2 regions of the Thalassospira xiamenensis M-5 genome follow, and region 2 is predicted to be linked to the other one. Evidence: riboswitches for the same ligand, from Rfam matches in the RefSeq annotation. Region 2 holds a riboswitch; the other holds the start of a gene.
The links. Region 2 has a riboswitch for glycine ahead of gcvT (glycine cleavage system aminomethyltransferase GcvT). Riboswitches for the same ligand answer to the same signal wherever they lie in the genome.
Positions count from the first base shown of each region.

Region 1: linked by a shared signal. The riboswitch ahead of TH3_RS01870 (L-serine ammonia-lyase) and the one ahead of gcvT (glycine cleavage system aminomethyltransferase GcvT) in region 2 are both predicted to bind glycine.

Region 1 is NZ_CP004388.1:403,384-409,393, reverse strand. Features, by position in the region: gene TH3_RS01880 (hypothetical protein) at 48-704, shown strand; gene TH3_RS01875 (dihydrofolate reductase family protein) at 711-1,244, opposite strand; gene TH3_RS01870 (L-serine ammonia-lyase) at 1,397-2,812, opposite strand; glycine riboswitch at 2,883-3,010, opposite strand; glycine riboswitch at 3,014-3,113, opposite strand; gene gpmI (2,3-bisphosphoglycerate-independent phosphoglycerate mutase) at 3,388-4,980, shown strand; gene TH3_RS01860 (murein hydrolase activator EnvC family protein) at 4,958-6,010, shown strand, end outside.
Region 2 is NZ_CP004388.1:3,822,635-3,828,644, forward strand. Features, by position in the region: gene gcvPB (aminomethyl-transferring glycine dehydrogenase subunit GcvPB) at 1-547, opposite strand, end outside; gene gcvPA (aminomethyl-transferring glycine dehydrogenase subunit GcvPA) at 544-1,899, opposite strand; gene gcvH (glycine cleavage system protein GcvH) at 1,903-2,274, opposite strand; gene gcvT (glycine cleavage system aminomethyltransferase GcvT) at 2,365-3,477, opposite strand; glycine riboswitch at 3,535-3,637, opposite strand; glycine riboswitch at 3,641-3,764, opposite strand; gene TH3_RS17825 (hypothetical protein) at 4,000-4,554, opposite strand; gene ispH (4-hydroxy-3-methylbut-2-enyl diphosphate reductase) at 5,086-6,010, shown strand, end outside.

The DNA.
Region 1 (6,010 bases), 1.2 Mb from region 2:
ATTTGTCCATGGGTATTTCTCTATCTGTTTGAGTAGGGGAATTAACGATGCAAAACAGATACTTAAAGATTGCCGCCGCTATCGGTTTGGCAATGCTGACCGGCGCGTGCGCAGCTTCGCGTAGCGTTGTCGAAATTCAGGAACCGGCCAAAATTGAGAACCCGGCGACTGGGCCGGCCGTTAAAATCGTTTCGGTCGAAGACAAACGCCAATTCGAGATTGATCCGTCAACACCGGATATCCCGTCGCTGTCGAATGACGAGATTGATGATGTCACCTTTACATCGCGTGCCTATGCCCGCAAACGCAACACCTATGGAATGGCACTGGGGGATGTTTTGCTACCCGAAGGCAAAACCGTTGCCGATGCTGTCAACAAGGCAATCTCCAACGGCTTCAAACAGGCCGGATACCGTGTTCTTGAACCGGGGGACGCCGAATATGACAGCGCCGACTCCGTCGATGCCGACCTGATCAAGTTCTGGTCATGGTTCGAACCCGGTTTCTGGCAGGTCACGGTGCATAACAAGTCCGAAGTGACGTTGAAGGGCAACGAACTGAACAAGGGCGAACCGGTTACAGTCACCGACAGCTATCAGGAAAAGATGCAGATGGTCCTCGACAGCGACTGGCAAAGCAGTGCTGTTAATGCCCTACGCGAACTTTCCTCAAAGATTGCCCAAAAACTGGAAACGCTTAAGTAACCGGCTTTAACGCAAATCATACTGCATGCGCACGACACCGGACTTGTAGTGCTCCGATGCCACCAGTTTCAGTGTCGTGCCCACAGCATCCCGGCCAAACAGCCGGATGCCATCACCGAGAATTTCGGGGATGATGAACATTTCAAGCTGATCGACAAGGCCGCCAAACAGGAATTGGGTCACAACACTGGCCCCACCGACGATCCAGATATCGCCGGTATCGGACCTGTCATCGCGAAGCTGGCTTGCCAGTTCCACAAGACTACCGCCATAGGCCTCTGTATTGGCCGGGCGGTTATCGGGCAAATCGCGCGATGTCAGGACAATCGTGCGGCGATCTTCATAGGGCCAGTCGCCAAATTCCATCACCTGATCAAAGGTTTTTCGCCCGATGATCAGTGTTCCCACGGTGCCCAGAAAGCCCTCGAAATTGAACTCGCCCGGATCGAATTGATCAAGCCAGTCAACAGCACCATTGGCGCGCGCGATATAGCCATCCAGACTGACCGCGATATAGATGCGGAACAGTTTCTTTTTCATGCTTTGCCCAACCTGTTCGGGGTCTTTGCCCCGTTTTTGATTTCTCAATGATATCAGATTGCAGGCGCAAGGTGGCAAGAATCAGGCCGGATGAAAAACACCCCCGAAACGGCGGCTTCGAGGGTGTTTGGTCGGTATTTCAAACTGTCAGCTCAACATTCGACCACGTTGACATTGACCGCCAGCCCGCCCTGACTGGTTTCCTTGTATTTGCTTTGCATATCAATGCCGGTCTGGCGCATGGTTTCGATTACCTTATCGAGTGACACGGTATGCTGACCATCACCTCGCATTGCCAGACGGGCAGCATTGATCGCCTTGACCGCCCCCATGGTGTTGCGTTCGATGCAGGGTACCTGCACCAGACCGCCAATCGGATCACAGGTCAGGCCAAGGTTGTGTTCCATGCCAATTTCGGCGGCGTTTTCAACCTGTTCGGGCGTACCGCCCATGACGGCACAAAGCGCGCCTGCCGCCATTGAGCAGGCCACACCGACCTCACCCTGACAACCGACTTCGGCGGCCGAAATCGACGCACGCTTTTTATAGATCGAACCAATGGCCGCCGCCGTTAACAGGAATTCGCGTATTTTGCCCTGTGTCACATTGGCCCCGAACCGTTCATAATAGCGCAGCACGGCGGGAATAACACCCGCCGCACCGTTGGTAGGGGCGGTCACGACGCGCGAACCGGCAGCATTTTCTTCGTTAACCGCAAGGGCATAAAGATTGACCCAGTCGATCACGGTCAACGGGTCCTTAAGCCCCGCTTCTGGCCGTTCCGTCAGTTCAAGGTAAAGTTTGCGCGCACGCCGTTTGACATTCAACCCGCCGGGCAGAATGCCATCGGTTTTGCAGCCACGCTCAATACAATCCATCATCGCGCGATGCACGCGGTCGACAAATTCCTCGGTCTCGGCAGGTTCACGCCAGCTTTTTTCGTTTTCGGCCATGACTTCGGCAATCGACAGCTTTTCCTTTTTACAGATCGCCATCAGTTCATCGGCCGAGGAAAAGGGATAAGGCAGCGTGATATTATCGCCGGAATATTCCGCCCCGCGATCATCGCCCGAGACGATAAACCCACCCCCAACCGAAAAATATTCCTGTTTGTGCAGAACAACACCGTCACGGTCAAAGGCGGTGATCCGCATGCCATTGGGATGTTCGGGCAGGCTTTCGGTCATATGGAAAACAAGGTTGGTATCCCGGTTGAAAGCAACCGGGTGCGCGCCGTAAAGCTGTAATGCGTGATCTTTATCAATCGCATCCATTGTCGGTGCGATCCGGTCTGGATCAACCGAACGCGGTCGTTCCCCCGAAAGCCCCATGATCACCGCAGTATCGGTGGCATGGCCCTTGCCGGTCAGGGCAAGCGATCCGTAAAGATCGACAATCACCGAGCCGATTTTTTCCAAAAGATTCCGGGCTTCGAGTTCCAGACAGAACCGATAGCCCGCGCGCATCGGGCCGACCGTATGCGAACTCGATGGGCCAATCCCGATGGTATAAAGATCGACAACGGAAAGATTAACGTCTTGCGGACGCTGCTTATTTTCTTCGGTCAAATGGGCCTCCCACGGCTCTTTGTCATGCGGATCAATACCACATGACGTTACAGAACCGGTGTCTTGCCCCCTCTGTCCCTTGACCTGAGATTGTGCGCCCTGTTGCCAAAAACAAAGAAGTCTTTGACGCCATGGCTTCATCCTTCGGTGGAAATATGGTGCCGGGCGTTGGCCCCGTACCGCTTTCTCTCTCCAGAGCCTCAATCCGCAACGGTCCATCTGCCTGAGAGTTTTCGGGGCTATTGCTCCTTCGGCGCCGATCTGATCGCGGGATCAAAGCGGGCTCTCCCATCGCGGTTATTCGAGGTATCACCGTAACGCCCGAGATTACAGGCAGGTGATGATCCTTGTCAAAAAGCGACTTTGCAAGCGCACAAAAAATACCCGGTCGGAAGGCTGTTCAATACCGGCATTCATGATAGATTGCGCGTTGAAAATGCTATGATTGGCAGCGTCTGATGGCGAACCCACCGCGCCCGGCGTCTTTGTACGGATGGCAAAATTGCCGGAAAATAACCATCTTTACCGGTAATTCAGCCTTTTACCTTATTTCGTGTACTTTACTTCGTGGGATTATGATTGTGACTGTATCAAATACCGTAAAGCGCCCGCGTCCGGTGGTGCTGTGCATTCTGGATGGCTGGGGTTATCGCGAGGAAAGCAAGGACAATGCGGTTGCATTGGCCAATACCCCTGTTTGGGACGCGCTTTATGCCAACAATCCGACCGGCTTTCTGAAAGCCTGCGGTCTTGATGTCGGCCTGCCCGAAGGGCAGATGGGCAATTCCGAAGTCGGCCATATGAATCTTGGTGCCGGCCGGGTTGTGATGCAGGAACTGCCAAAAATTGACGAGGCTGTCAAAACCGGTTCGATCGCCGATACCGATACCGTCAAAAAGGTTATCGCCAAGCTGAAAGAAAGCGGGGGTGTCTGTCATATCGCCGGGCTTCTGTCCGAAGGCGGGGTGCATTCCCATCAGGCCCATATGGCGGCCCTTGCCAAAATCATCGCATCGGCCGGTGTGCCGGTAAAAATCCATGCCTATCTGGATGGCCGCGATACCGCCCCCAAAAGTGCCGCCAAATTCCTTGAAAAATTCCGCGCACTGATCGGTGATGCCAATGTTGAAATCGTGACCGTCACAGGGCGCTATTACGCGATGGACCGCGACAATCGCTGGGAACGCGTCAGCCAGGCCTATTTCACGATGGTAAAGGGCAAGAATTACGCCGATGGCCGCACCGCTGAAAGTGCCGAAGCCGCAATCAGGGCAGCCTATGATGCCGACACCACGGATGAATTCGTTCTGCCGACCGTGATTGGCGATTATGCCGGCATGAAAGACGGCGACGGGATTTTGATGACCAATTTCCGGGCCGACCGCGCGCGTGAAATTCTGGCCGCGATCTGCGCACCGGACTTTGACGGGTTTGACCGTGGCACCCCGATCAGATTTGCCGTGCAGGCCGGTATGGTTGAATATTCATCCGACCATGCAAAATATATGGATGCGATCTATCCGCCGCAGGTGTTGCCAAATATCTTTGGTGAAGTCGTTTCCAGGGCTGGCATGAAGCAGTTGCGCATCGCGGAAACCGAAAAATATCCGCATGTGTCCTTCTTCTTTAACGGCGGCGAAGAACAGGTTTTCGAGGGCGAAGACCGTATTCTGGTGCCATCGCCCAAGGTCGCGACCTATGATTTGCAGCCGGAAATGTCGGCCCCGGAAGTGACCGAAAAGCTGGTGGCGGCGATCAGGGCTGAAACCTATGACGCGATCATTCTGAACTTTGCCAACCCCGACATGGTCGGCCATAGCGGCATTTTGTCCGCCGCGATGAAGGCCGCCGAAGCGGTCGATACCTGCCTTGGGCAGGTTGTTGATGCGGTTAAATCGGTGGGCGGCGTGATGTTCGTTACCGCCGATCACGGGAACTGTGAGATGATGGTGGATCCGGAAACCGGCGAGCCGCACACCGCGCATACGCTTAATCTGGTGCCGACCATTCTGGTGAATGGACCCGAAGGCGCGACACTGGAAAATGGTCGCCTGGCCGACGTGGCACCGACTTTGTTGCAGCTTCTCGGGCTACCGCAACCGGCGGAAATGACCGGCAAACCGTTGATCAAGGGTTTGAAAGGGAATGATGCGCTTCTTGCGAACTGATCTGCGTTCCAAGACCGCCCTGCCTGCGCTGGCTGTGATTGCAGCCATGATCGCGGGCGGGGCAGCGCCGTCTTTTGCCCAGTCGCTACGCAAGGTCGACAGTCAGCTTGATAAACTTGAAAGCCAGTTGTCAGAGCAGCAAAAGCAGGAAGAATTCCTGGCGCGTAAATCGCGCGAACTCTGGACCGAGGAACAGGCGCTTCAATCCGAAGCCATTTCGGTCGCCAGACGCGCCCAGCGCCTTGAAACAACCCTGACCGATCTTGAAGATCAGCTTGCCGAACTTGAAGTGCGCGAAAAGCGGGCCGCCACCAGCCTTGAAGACAAAGCCGGGCAATATGCCCGCATCCTTATGGCCTTGCAGCGTTTGTCGACCACCCCGCCCGAAGCTGTGATCGCCCTTCCGACCAGCCCGCAGGATACATTGCGGTCAGCCATCCTGTTAAAGGCCGCCCTACCCGGTGTTGAACAGCATGCGCGCGATTTGCGCGCCGAGCTTGAAGAAATTGGCACCCTTCGCGAAGACATCCGAACGCGCCGCAGCGAAATGGCAGCCGCCACCAAAGAATTACAGGCAGAGCGCCAGTCACTGGCCGCCCTGCTTAACGAAAAGCGCAAACTGCGTTCGGAAACCGAGGCCGAGGCCAAAATGGCATCGCGCGCCGTCAATGAACTGGCGACCGAGGCAAAATCATTGGGCGATCTTCTGGAAAGCCTGAAAAAGCGGGCGGAAGGCGTTCCCGAACCCCGCATGAAACCGGAACGCCAGATCGCCAAGCGCACAGAACCCAAACCGGCCCCGGCCCCATCGACAATTGCCAGAAACGAGCCGCCCGCCACCCCTGCGGAAAAAACAGCCCCTGCCAGCAAGGCGCCATCGGCAAATGATGAAGAGCTTTCTGTCGGCAGTTCGATCACGCTGGCACACGGACAATTGCGTATGCCCGCAAGCGGCAAGGTCGTTACATTGTTTGGTGAACGGTCCCGCGGACCGGACGGACTGGCGGTTACACATTCCAAAGGGATCGAG
Region 2 (6,010 bases):
TTGCCGGGTTGGTCCCGTGGGCCGATTCCGGCACCAGAACACGACGACGGTTTTCACCGCGCGCATCAAGGGCCGCCCGGATCGCCATCATGCCGCAAAGCTCGCCCTGCGCGCCCGCTGCCGGCGACATGGCAACCGCTGGCATCCCGGTCAGAACCAGCAACCAGTGCGCGCAACTGTCAATCAGTTCAAGCGCGCCCTGCACCGTGCTTTCGGGCTGCATCGGATGCAGGTCGGCAAGACCGGGCATCCGCGCAACCTTTTCATTCAGGCGCGGGTTATGTTTCATCGTGCACGAACCCAGCGGGAAGAAGCCAGAATCGATGCCAAAGTTTTTCTGCGACAGGCGCGTGAAATGACGCACCACCTGCGGCTCGGACAGGCCCGGAAGACCAACATCGCTATCGCGATCAAGGCCGCCAAGGCGTGATTTGATGCCCGCTGGCTTCGGAAGGTCAACACCGGTACGACCCGGTTCGCCCATCTCGAAAATCAGCTTTTCCTCGAGCACAAGGCCACGGTTACCGGTATGGGTGGTAAAGCTCATGCCAGCACCTCCTTCAATGCAGACGCAAGGTCCGCGATGTCTTCGTCGGTGTTGGTTTCGGTCGCCGCCACCAGCATGTAATGGTCCAGATCGTCCCGGTTCGGATACAGGCGCGACAACGGAACCCCGCCAAGGACACCCTTGCCAACCAGTGCCTCGACCACCTCGGCTGCCGGTTTGGCAAGCTTGACGGTGAACTCGTTAAAGAAGCTGTCATTGACAAGTTCCGCACCCGGCACCGCATCAATCGCATCGGCGGTCTTGCACGCGGTTTCATGGTTAAGTGTTGCCACACCACGATACCCGTCTTCGCCCAGAAGGCTCATATGCACCGTAAAGGCCAACGAACACAGCCCGGAATTGGTGCAGATGTTCGATGTCGCCTTCTCGCGGCGGATATGCTGCTCACGCGTCGAAAGTGTTAGAACAAAACCACGCTTGCCGTCCTGATCGACCGTTTCACCACACAAACGACCCGGCATCTGGCGTACCAGTTTGCTGGTCGTCGCAAAAAGCCCGACATACGGCCCGCCATAGTTCAGGTTGTTACCAATCGACTGGCCTTCGCCGCAAACGATATCCGCGCCAAAGCTGCCCGGTGACTTGACCGCGCCAAATGCCATGGCCTCGGTAAACACCACGATCAGAAGCGCACCCTTGGCATGGCACGCATCCGCAAGCTTCGTGTGATCCTGAATGCGTCCGAAAACGTCCGGGTACTGGACAACCACACACGCCGTCTGATCATCAATCAGATCGTCAAGCTCATCCGCGGTTGCCTGCTTTTCCGGGTGCCCGTCACGACCGGCAACTTCGGTATCGCTATACTGGCAATAGGTTTCCGTGACTTCACGGTAATGCGGATGCAGACCACCCGACAGAACCGCCTTCTTGCGGCGCGTGGCCCGGCACGCCATCAGAACGGCCTCCGCGCACGACGTTGCCCCGTCCCACATCGATGCGTTGGCCACATCCATGCCGGTGATCGATGCCACCTGGGTCTGGAATTCGAACAGATACTGCAACGTACCTTGCGCGATTTCCGGCTGATACGGGGTATAGGCCGTCAGAAACTCACCGCGCTGGATGATGTAATCGACCGTGGCCGGAACATGGTGGCGATATGCGCCAGCACCCAGGAAACTTGGCACGCTGGCCGTGCCCATGTTTTTGGCGGCCAGTTTCGCCATGTCGCGTTCGACCTGCAATTCACCAAGATGATATGGCAGATCGACCGGCTCGGACAGCAACGCGCCGTCGGGCACGTCGCTATATAACTCGTCAACGGATCCGGCCCCGATGGTTTCAAGCATCGAGGCGCGATCCGCACTGGTTAGCGGAAGATAACGCATATCTTAAAGGCCTTCGACAAAGTCTTTATACGCAGCTTCGTCCATCAGCTCATCAAGCTGGGACTCATCGGAAAGTTCCATGCGGAAGAACCAGCCATCGCTTTCCGGTGCTTCGTTGACCAGTGCCGGATTGTCATCAAGCTCTTCGTTGGCTTCGACAACCACACCATCAAGCGGCGCATAAACGTCGCTGGCGGCCTTGACCGATTCGACAACCGCCGCATCGCCATCCTTGGTCAGCTTTTTGCCAACTTCCGGCAGCTCGACATAAACGATATCGCCAAGCGACTGCTGGGCGTAATCGGTAATGCCAACGGTCGCGACACCGTCTTCATATTCAACCCATTCATGTTCCTGCGAGAATTTTTTAGCCATGGTAATTCGTCCCTGTAAGATCAGTTGTCTCTAAAATCTCGGTATCTTTTGCGGGCCGCAAACGCTGCCCGAACTCTTTTTTTCTGATGATCAGCCGCGATAGTAACGGTGGGCCACAAACGGCAGTTCGACGATTTCCGCCGGGCGTGCCTTGCCGCGCACCATCAGATCGACTTTGGTACCCGGGGCGGCAAATTCAATTGCGACATATCCCATCGCAATCGGGCCATCCACGGTCGGGCCAAAACCACCGCTGGTGATTTCGCCGATTTCTTCACCGTCACTGTTCAAGATCGCGGTATGTTCACGCGCCGGGGCCTTGCCTTCGGGTTTGATCCCGACACGTTTGCGATCCGCGCCATTGGCAAGCTGATCAAGGATGATGTCTGCTCCCTTGAACCCGCCTTCTTCGCGACGACGTTTGTTGATGATCCAGTTAAGGTCGCCTTCGACCGGGGTGGTCGTGGTATCGATATCGTTGCCATACAGGCAAAGACCGGCTTCAAGACGCAGCGAATCACGCGCGCCAAGGCCAATCGCCTCGACCTCTTCCTCGGCCAACAACTTGCGCGCCAGTTCGTCGGCGCGGTCGTTCGGCACGGAAATCTCGTAACCGTCCTCGCCGGTATAGCCCGACCGGGTGACAAAGCATGCGATACCGGCAATGTCGATCTCGGCAAAGCTCATGAATTTCATATCGGCAACCGACGGTGCAAACCGCGCCAGAACCTTGGCCGCGTCCGGGCCCTGCAATGCCATCAATGCGCGGTCATCAATCTCGATCAGCTCGACACCGTTATCCAGATTGGCCCGCATATGGACAATGTCATCATCCTTGCACGCGGCATTGATCACCAGAAACAGGCTGTCGCCCGCATTGGTGATCATCAGATCATCCAAAATCGTGCCATCGTCATTGGTGAATGCGGAATAACGGGTACGGCCGGGTTTGAGGATCGCGATGTCACCGGGTACGAGCTTTTCAAGCTCGGCGACGCGATGTTCGCCGGTCAGGCGGACCTGCCCCATATGCGAAACATCAAACAGACCGGCCTTCGCACGGGTATGCAGATGTTCGCCCTTCACCCCCAGCGGATATTGCACCGGCATGTCATAACCGGCAAACGGCACCATCTTGGCACCCAGTTCCACATGCAAATCATAAAGGGCGGTTTTCAGCAGTTCGGTTTGATGATCGGCCATCAAGGTCTCCAGACAGGCGTTGCGAAACATAGCCGACCAGTGGCCAACCACGTCCCCCTCTGTCTTGGAGCCTGAAAGAATCACAGCCGGTTTGGATACCGGTCTGCTTACATCTTCGGCGAGGCGCACATCGGTTTCTGATGCCGCCTGCTTTCCAGAGTCCCATCTCCCCGCGGTCCGTTTGCCTGAGAGTTTCCGGGGTGGTTGCTCCTTCGGCGTCCGCGCAATCCCTATCGATGTAATCACGCACATCGATCAAGACCGTGGCACTCTCCCACGGGGATCATTTGGGTATGCCTCCTTATACGGATTTGAATCCGACCAGACCAGCCCCAAAAATCATATCCTCTCCACCCCATCCATTGGTATGAGGATTAAAAGCCCTTTTTTGCCCCTCCGGCAAATGCCCATTATTTTGTATGAGGATTACCGAAAACGAACTTTTGTTCAAAAACGAAAATCCCGCCACGCGAGGCGGGCGGGATTTGATTATTCACCAAAAATGAATAATAGGCCGGATTATTAATTTTTTCCGAAGCGTCGATTGTAATCAAGCTGATCGGCACTCAGTTGGAAACCAAGGTAAATTTCATAGTCCGGACCGGCCCAGATATCGTCCAGCGGCACGTTCAAAGTCACCTGCTCGTCGCGATACCGCGCCAGGTTCAAATTGCTCGGAAACGCCATGTCGACATCAAACAGATTCTTCTGGATGAACTCGCCGGACGGGTCCTTAAGTGCCACAAAATACTGGAGTTTTGCGTTGCGGCCCTGTGCGGCCGGGCCCAGTTCGGCATTGATCACCGGGCTGATCACGACGTTCAGGATCTTGTCATCAAGGTCATAACCGCAATCGCCCAGATAACCGCCAAATTCGGCTTCAAGGATCACATCGGTCAGGTCCTTGCCCTGACCGCTGAACTGCACCAGTCGGGCGGTATCATTGGGCAGGAAGGCCCGCGGACATGCCGGAACCGGCTGCTCTTCGAACGGGTTGCTGCTGCACGCCGCCAGAAAACCGGCAAACGACACCAAACCCAATGCACAAACACGCCGCAGTCCGTTCGCAATCGTCATCCAAGCCTCTATAGAACTGGTCAAATTCGCGGTCATCCCCCACCATGGGCACAACCGCGCGCAGTCTATTCGCTCCGATATGGCGACACAACCCGCTTCCGTTTCAAATCGCGGTATGGGGCCTAAATACATGGCCGGACATAGCTGAACATGCATCTTTACACGGTGTCTGTCATTGCGTGCACGGTGCTGGCAGGTTATGTAGCTAGGGTCAGGACCCATTAATTTGGTTGTAATGGCAGGTGTTATATTTGCGAAATCCAAGGAAAAGCCCGCCGTGCGGGTCGGCATCCCGGACAAGGGATTTGACGCCGGAGTTCGCAAATATAACACCTGTCCTTCGGATCAATCAGATTTGCACGGGCTACTTTGTCGCAAAGCCTTGAAAGATAGATATCTTCCTGCGGTTTTGCTTCGCGTATCCGCACAAATCTGATTGACCATTGCAAACAAATTAATGGGTCCTGACCCTACGACATTTGAATAATCGCGCGGCTGGTGTCGCGCATCATGAACATTCGGACCCGTATCATGTCTGACAAAGCCGACCTTCGGATCATCCTTGCCAACCCGCGCGGTTTCTGTGCCGGGGTGGATCGTGCGATCGAGATCGTCGAAAAGGCGCTGGTGAAGTATGGCGCGCCGGTCTATGTCCGCCACGAAATCGTCCACAACAAATTCGTGGTCGACCGCCTGCGCGACATGGGGGCTGTTTTTGTCGATGAACTCGATAGCGTCCCGGACGGCGTGCCAGTAATCTTTTCCGCGCACGGTGTACCGAAATCGGTCCCCGAAGCCGCAGAAAGCCGCCAGCTTGAATATCTTGATGCGACCTGCCCGCTGGTATCCAAGGTCCATCGTGGGGCTGAACGCCACCATGCAGATGGCAAACATATCCTTCTGATCGGCCATGCCGGTCATCCCGAAGTCATCGGCACCATGGGCCAGTTGCCACCGGGCAGCATGACCCTGATCGAGACCGAAGAAGACGCCGAAAACCTTCAGGTCGAAAACCCCGAAAACCTGGCGTTTGTGACCCAGACCACCCTGTCGCTGGACGATACGGCCAAAATCATCTCGATCCTGCAACGCCGCTTCCCGGCGATCGAGGTCCCGAAGAAAGAAGACATCTGCTATGCGACCACCAACCGCCAGCACGCGGTCAAGCTGATCGCGACCGACGCCGATGCCATTCTGGTTCTGGGCGCGCCAAACTCGTCGAACTCGAACCGTCTGGTCGAAGTCGCGAAACGCGAAGGATGTGACCGTTCGGTTCTGGTCGAACGCGCCAAGGATATCGACTGGTCCAAGCTTGACGGTATTTCGACGCTTGGCATTACTGCGGGCGCATCCGCCCCGGAAATTCTGGTCGAGGAAGTCATCGATGCCTGCCGTGAACGTTATAACGTCACGGTCGAAACCCTGACTCTGACCAATGAAAACGTCACCTTCAAGC